DNA from 3 places in the Paenibacillus sp. PsM32 genome. Region 1 is predicted to be linked to each of the others. Evidence: riboswitches for the same ligand, from Rfam matches in the RefSeq annotation. Region 1 holds a riboswitch; each other region holds the start of a gene.
What was found. Region 1 has a riboswitch for cyclic di-AMP ahead of QCD85_RS11090 (hypothetical protein). Riboswitches for the same ligand answer to the same signal wherever they lie in the genome.

Region 2: another riboswitch for cyclic di-AMP. It lies ahead of kdpF (K(+)-transporting ATPase subunit F); the one in region 1 lies ahead of QCD85_RS11090 (hypothetical protein).
Region 3: another riboswitch for cyclic di-AMP. It lies ahead of QCD85_RS21960 (ubiquitin-like domain-containing protein); the one in region 1 lies ahead of QCD85_RS11090 (hypothetical protein).

Annotation. Positions count from the first base shown of each region.
Region 1 is NZ_JARUWY010000004.1:226,187-228,460, reverse strand. Features, by position in the region: gene QCD85_RS11100 (hypothetical protein) at 1-21, opposite strand, end outside; gene QCD85_RS11095 (oxidoreductase) at 67-804, opposite strand; gene QCD85_RS11090 (hypothetical protein) at 886-1,281, opposite strand; cyclic di-AMP (ydaO/yuaA leader) riboswitch at 1,403-1,580, opposite strand; gene QCD85_RS11085 (hypothetical protein) at 1,991-2,274, shown strand, end outside.
Region 2 is NZ_JARUWY010000010.1:99,972-102,245, reverse strand. Features, by position in the region: gene kdpA (potassium-transporting ATPase subunit KdpA) at 1-1,105, opposite strand, end outside; gene kdpF (K(+)-transporting ATPase subunit F) at 1,125-1,205, opposite strand; cyclic di-AMP (ydaO/yuaA leader) riboswitch at 1,454-1,635, opposite strand; cyclic di-AMP (ydaO/yuaA leader) riboswitch at 1,698-1,902, opposite strand; gene QCD85_RS17975 (carboxypeptidase regulatory-like domain-containing protein) at 2,206-2,274, opposite strand, start outside.
Region 3 is NZ_JARUWY010000018.1:13,016-15,289, forward strand. Features, by position in the region: gene QCD85_RS21955 (TatD family hydrolase) at 1-657, shown strand, start outside; cyclic di-AMP (ydaO/yuaA leader) riboswitch at 853-1,076, shown strand; gene QCD85_RS21960 (ubiquitin-like domain-containing protein) at 1,400-2,274, shown strand, end outside.

The DNA.
Region 1 (2,274 bases):
CTTTGGTTCTAACTGAGGCATATTGATATTCTCCATTTCTATAATTAAAAATTGAACTATAACCTACTATGATCTCGCTGATTTGCTCATTGAAGCGGAGCGACTCTGGGACTCGTCTGCGATTCGTTGCAATTGATCTGACATATATATGTGAGTACCTGACTTGGAGGTCTGAGCGATCCGATACATCGCTCGTGCAACGTCACTTGCTTCGATACCTCGATATTTGCGGAGAGGACCTATCATTAGAAATGATAGTGCTTGAGAGACTACAGCACCGAATTGCTCTCCTGCGCGGCTATTTTTGCGTTTGCCTAGCAATAAAGAGGGGCGAACAATCGATAATGAAGAATAACCAACTTGTTGTAACCGTTGCTCCATATCTCCTTTGGTACGTGTATAAAAAATACTGGATTTGGGATCAGCGCCCATCGAGCTGATCACGATAAACTGCTTGGCTCCTTGTTTGTACGCCACCATAGCGACAGACACAGGATACAATACATCAATCTCGATCATCTGCGCTTGCGTTCCTGCTTGCTTAATCGTTGTACCGAGACAGCAAAAAACATCATCTGCTTTCATCTCTGCTCGATAATCTTCTAATCTATGATAATCCACTACGATCTGTTGCAACTTCAGATGTTGTAGTTGTTGCACAGGTTCGCGGACAAGAGCAATCACTCGTGTATATTCTGTGCTATCTAATAACTGACGCAACAACTTTTTGCCCACAAGACCTGTTGCTCCAGCGACGAGTGCTGTTTTACCGATCACAACGATCATCTCCATTCTGCGCATCATCTTGGTTCTCTATCTTCTTTATTATCAAGATATCACCGACAAATTGCAAAATAAAATGATCGTTGGATCAGCAGTCTTTTTTTATAATAAAAACGAAGCGCTACTTCCATTGGTATGAATAATATAATCTGCACCCAAACCACGATAAATTAAGCGTGATTGGCTGCCTTCTGTAATGACATATAGCTTATCAGATGTCCATGCACGACAGATCTGGATATAACGACAACATAACGGTAGACTACGTTCAAATAAATAGATTTTGCCAATATTCAATTGCGGGATACGCCATAAGTCTTGTCGCTGAGTATCTATTACTAGAATATGCTCAATACCTATCTTTTCAAATCGAATCTGATCTGCCTGACTGTTCACTATAATAGCAAACGGTATTTTTTTAACTTTGAGTAATTGAATAAATTGCTCCCCTGCTACTGTAGCAGGCGATACCAGTACAAATTCCTGTTCGTACTCCATGCGTGTTCGCGCTCCTCCACTCATTGTAGACAACAAAAAAAAGCCGTTAGAAGAGGACCTCTTCATCAGCTTCTAAGACAGGAGCAAAAAAGCCCCTGATAATGGCATAGATGACTGTTGTCGTCTCTCTTATTGCAGCTTACGAGGTTAGCTGACGGATTCGGAAGTAAGAGTCTCCCTACAGATAGATCAGCCTGAGCTGTCATCTCTGATTCACCCCTGAATAGATCTTGTAATACCCTGTCTATTCGTATGGTTCCCCCGCTTTCTGAAAGGTCTAGATTTAGCCTTTCAGTCATTAAGCTGTAATGAACTTGAATGAAATCATACGCCCGCCTTTTTCGTTTGTAAAGCAGTCTGACTCTTCATAAGGAGTGAATTTGAATCAATTCCTTTATCTTTTGAGCAGTATGCTCTTATTTGCATCATTCCATCCTTTTTTTCTGCTGTTTGCGCAGTATTTATATAAAAGGTTGCATCAGCGAGCATGATAGCCATTAGAACGTGATTGAGTCCAATGAATCCGATTACATCGTTATTTTCAAGCATATAACGCCTATTAAAAGCTTAGATTTGATTTTACTTCTACCCTTAACGGTACTATGATTGCTAACAATATCTGACATCAAAAAAGTGTGCCGGCTACTGATTTATCTGGTTTTACTATGTATAGAGATAGCGATTTTATTTGAAGGAGTGTAGATTTGAGATGAGTTTAATTTCGCCGATAGCGCCTGCTAGCAACACTGTATCCACGGTGGATCTGGCTATACATCATATTCATTCGATTGAAGTGTTCCAGTATGATAATCATCTGCTCGCGTTACCTGATATGGATGGGTATCTGCATTGTGGGCTGTTAAAAATAGCAAGTCATGGGATTACCGGTTGGGCGGAATATTCGTTTACCGATCAGGTTCAACATTTAGACCTGGTGAAATGGTGCCGGGTATTCTCTACGCTGAAAAAATGCTCGTTACAGCAAGCACAATC
Region 2 (2,274 bases), on a different contig from region 1:
GCATCATATTCCCAAGTGAAATCAATCCGCCAATAGGTGTTAACGTGTCATGCATGTTATTGACAGCACCTGTCTCTGAAGCGGTTGTGACGACAGAGTAGAATGAAGATTGTGCTTCACCTAACCGTACTTCTTTCCCTTCCATCGATCCAGACTGATGTTGAATACCTAATTGATTAATCAATGGATTCCCTTGAGATTCACTGACAAGAGACACACTAAGCATGACGACAAACATCATCACCATGGATACAAATAATACTCTACCTTGTTTGGAGTTGCCGACCATTTTACCATACGTAAATGGAAGTGACATCGGTACAAGTAACATCATTAACATCTGTAACATGTTACTGAATCCGCCCGGATTTTCAAAAGGATGAGCAGAGTTGGCTCCAAAATATCCGCCACCATTGTTACCTAATTCTTTGATCGCTAGAAATGATCCTATAGGGCCGGTACCAATCTGTTGCTCTGTTCCTTGTAACGTCTGCGCAGTGATTAAAGTATGCAATGTCTGCGGTACACCTAATCCTACAAATACAATTGCCATCACAAATGCTAATGGTAACAAGATTCGTGTGATTGCTCGTACGAGATCTGTAAAGAAATTGCCGAGTGGCTTACCTGTGATTCCTCTAATAAATGCAATAGCGACTGCAATCCCTGTTGCCGGCGATACAAACATCATAAAGATGATCGCTGTCATCTGTGAAAATAAAGACAATCCGCTTTCTCCACTATAATGTTGTAAATTGGTATTTGTAATAAAACTAATCGCTGTATTAAATGCCAGATCAGGACTCATATTGGTAATCCCTGCTGGATTCATTGGTAAAATATGTTGGAAACGAAAGATCATGTACGTAATCAGCAATATCACTGAATTACTGATCAGAACTGCTCCTGCATACTGTTTCCATGTTTGATTTTCATTTTTGATACCGCCGAACCTGTAAATCCATTTCTCTATCGGATAAAACCAACGATCCAAGCGATTGGGTTTATTTTCAAAAGCATAAGCAATATAATGTCCGGTTGGCCGAGCAATAATTATAGCGATGATAATAGTGACTGCAATTCCGATATATGAAAAGATACTCACGATGTTCTCCCCTGACCCATTAGAATTTTTCTGGATAAATCAATGCATAACATAGATAGATTGTTAATCCACCAATAATAATCCACAGCAGCCAAGTCATCGCTTATTCCTTCTTTCTCCGATAGCTACAGATGCCCATTGCAGCAACCCGCTCAACCCTAAAGTCATGATCACCATTAAACCAATCATCAGTATATCCATCATGTGTGTAAGACTCCCTGCATTCATTTTGTAAGTAATCATTTGCTAAAAAAGGCATAAAAAAAGAAGCCTGGAGAAAAGCAGAACTTTTCCCCAGGCCTCTACAAACACGCACACTTATCGTGTACCTGCCGAGTTGCTGGTTAGGAGTTCTCCCCTATACGCTTACGGAGTTAGCTGTCGGATTCGGGCTGGAAGATCGCCCGTTCCGGTAGATACCGGAATTCACCCCATGTTGTGTAGTAACTGACTCTTCGTATCAGTTATCTTCATCAACGGTTGGTTCCCCCGCTTTTCATATGCATATGAAAATTAAGCGTTGTGACATTGTTAACATATCAAAAAACACAGAGTCGTATTACACTGTGTCAGATCGGCACAAGCTTCACACTTCTCTCCTAATCCACGCTTACGAGGTTAGCTGTCGGATTCGGGCGGTGAGAGTCGCCCTACTGCATTGTCTGACTATACCATGGTTAAGTCAGTATGCAGATTCACCCCAACGATTCACATTCCGGCTCTCACACCGTTTTGTGAAATCGCAATTTGGTTCCCCCGTTTTTCGGTTAATACCGAAAACTCAGCGATCAACAAACATTGGAAACTTCATTTATATCAGTTGCTGAATCGTATTCATCAACTGCCTGCAATGAATAATACGCCTGTCCTTGTCAACTGTAAAGCTGAGAAAAGACGCAAAAAAAGCTGTGAATCATCACAGCTTTCATTTTCAGATAACTATTGAAAAGTTATCTATCTCAGGCTCCTATTTTCTCTCTTTTTCATCGTTTATCTACTTTTTTATTTTAGTTACATGATATTCATCATTGTTTTGCAGTAAATTCTGAAAACGATTATGTCATTTGTTACGCAACATCCTATTATTTTGCCTTGTTATGTCAACCTGTATAAATTTCATAAGCAAAATGGTACAACGTGCTGATGTCTGAATTAAGTTGTTTTCCATT
Region 3 (2,274 bases), on a different contig from region 1:
TTCAACCGCGAAACGATTCCAACCACAATGGAATTGGTAGAAAGTTACGAATTTATATATGCAGCGATAGGTTGGCATCCTGTAGATGCGATTCATATGCAACCTGGTGATCTCGAATGGATCGAATCGTTATGCAAACATGAGAAAGTAGTCGCTATCGGTGAGATCGGTCTTGATTATCACTGGGATACTTCATCAAAAGAAGTGCAACACAAAGTATTACGTGAACAAATTGGTCTGGCACGCTCCATTCATATGCCGATTGTGATTCATAATCGTGATGCACACGAAGATATTGTAAAGATTTTACGTGAAGAAAATGCACATGAAGTCGGAGGAGTAATGCACTCTTTTTCAGGTAGCTGGGAAACAGCTAAAATGTGTCTTGATATGGGCTTCCATTTATCGTTTGGAGGACCGATTACATTCAAAAATGCGAAGCAACCTAAAGAGGTGTTACAAAAGGTTCCGAGGGACCGTCTTTTACTTGAAACAGATTCCCCATTTTTGACACCACATCCTTATCGTGGAAAACGAAATGAGTCCGGTTATGTGACACTTGTAGCAGAAGCGGCAGCAGCGTTAAAAGGGGTATCACTGGAAGAAATTAGTACAATTACAACTAAAAATGCACTGGAACGATTTGGCATTCGATGAAAAACAGAGTAAATCACGCAAAAAACATCGTTAAACGGATATATGAATAAATTATCATCAAAAAATCGAAGAATATGACAACTTTTTAACCATTTATTCAGAAAAACGTGCTTGCTCGTCGCTTTACATGAGGGTTGGGTTCGGGATATTATTTCATCAGTGATTTAATCTTGCTGTTATCACGCAAGATTCCATGATTCGGTCTCGCTGAGTTTCCTGCATAGGAAAACGGGGGAACCAACATATGTCTTCAAGCCATTATTATCAGAATACCGAAGTCATTATGTATGATTCCTTTTACAGGGTCTATGGGGTGAATTGGAGGTACTCGCGCCATGAGCGGAGGAGCCTTCAAAGGGCAAGCAATACAATGTGTCCGAATCCGACAGCTAACCCCGTAAGCGATGCAGAGGCAACCTCGTATTTTCTAACGTTTTCCGAACTGTATTCAAATACGTCGGAAGCCAAGGAAAAGTTGCTCTTGCTCTTTTCCAGAGGCTTCTTTTGTTTTGGGCAAAAGGAAAAGGTATAGAGATACGATATTTGAAGCTTGATCTTTCAGATATTAGGTATGTCCCTTAGACTGACCATGGCGCAGGCATTTTTGAACATCACGAAAGATTATCACACAGATTCGATAATCTTATGCTTACGATCAGCCTGTGAAAATTCTGTTATATAGTCGCGTCATATACAATTACGTCACAGCTAGACGGCGAGACTATGAAGGAGGACGGAAGAAGTGGCAATTGCTCCTTTCGAAAAAACCCATGGTTCGCGCTCATCCAGCATGTCTTATGCGCTGAGTTGGAAGCAACAAAATCTACGCTATGTATTGTGGGCTGCATTATTGGTTATCGCTCTTGCAGCGATGCTATTGTCCCTACTTTATAATCAAGCGGGTAAAAATATTTCTGTTGTCATTGACGGCAAAGCACAAACCGTGGAAACACGTAAATTGATGCTTTCTCAACTGCTTGATGAAAATCAAATTAAAGTGGCACCACAAGATAAAGTGTCAATGCCGATGAATGGCGCACTTCAAGACGGCGATAAAGTTTATATTAACCATGCGGTTGCAGTAAACATTACGGCAGATGGTGGCACGAAGAAAATCTATACCACCTCTAAGACAGTTGGTAACACATTGGAGCAAGCTGGATTAACATTGTCAGGTCAAGATCAACTTACACCAGCAATGGAATCTTCAGTTCATGACAATATGGATATCAAGATTGTTCGCACCAAATCGTTTGTAGCGAAAAAAGTTGTAAAGATTCCTTATCAAACTGTTAAAAAAACCGATGCTTCTATGGTTGAAGGTAAAACAAAGTTAGTACAAAGTGGTCAAACAGGTAAAGTGGTTCAATACATCGAGAAAGTATACGAAGATGGAGAATTCGTCTCCAAACGTATGGTTGATAAAAAAACAACCGCAAAAGTGCAAGATAAGATTGTAGCAATAGGCACCAAAAAAGAAGAGCCTAAGCTTCTTGCAGCTGCATCATCTAGTGGAGGTTCCAGTAATAGTACTTCCAAAGCAGGTGTAGATTTTTCTTATGCGAAAGTACTGAACAATGTATCTCTTACTGCTTATTCGTCTCAAGAACCTGGTCT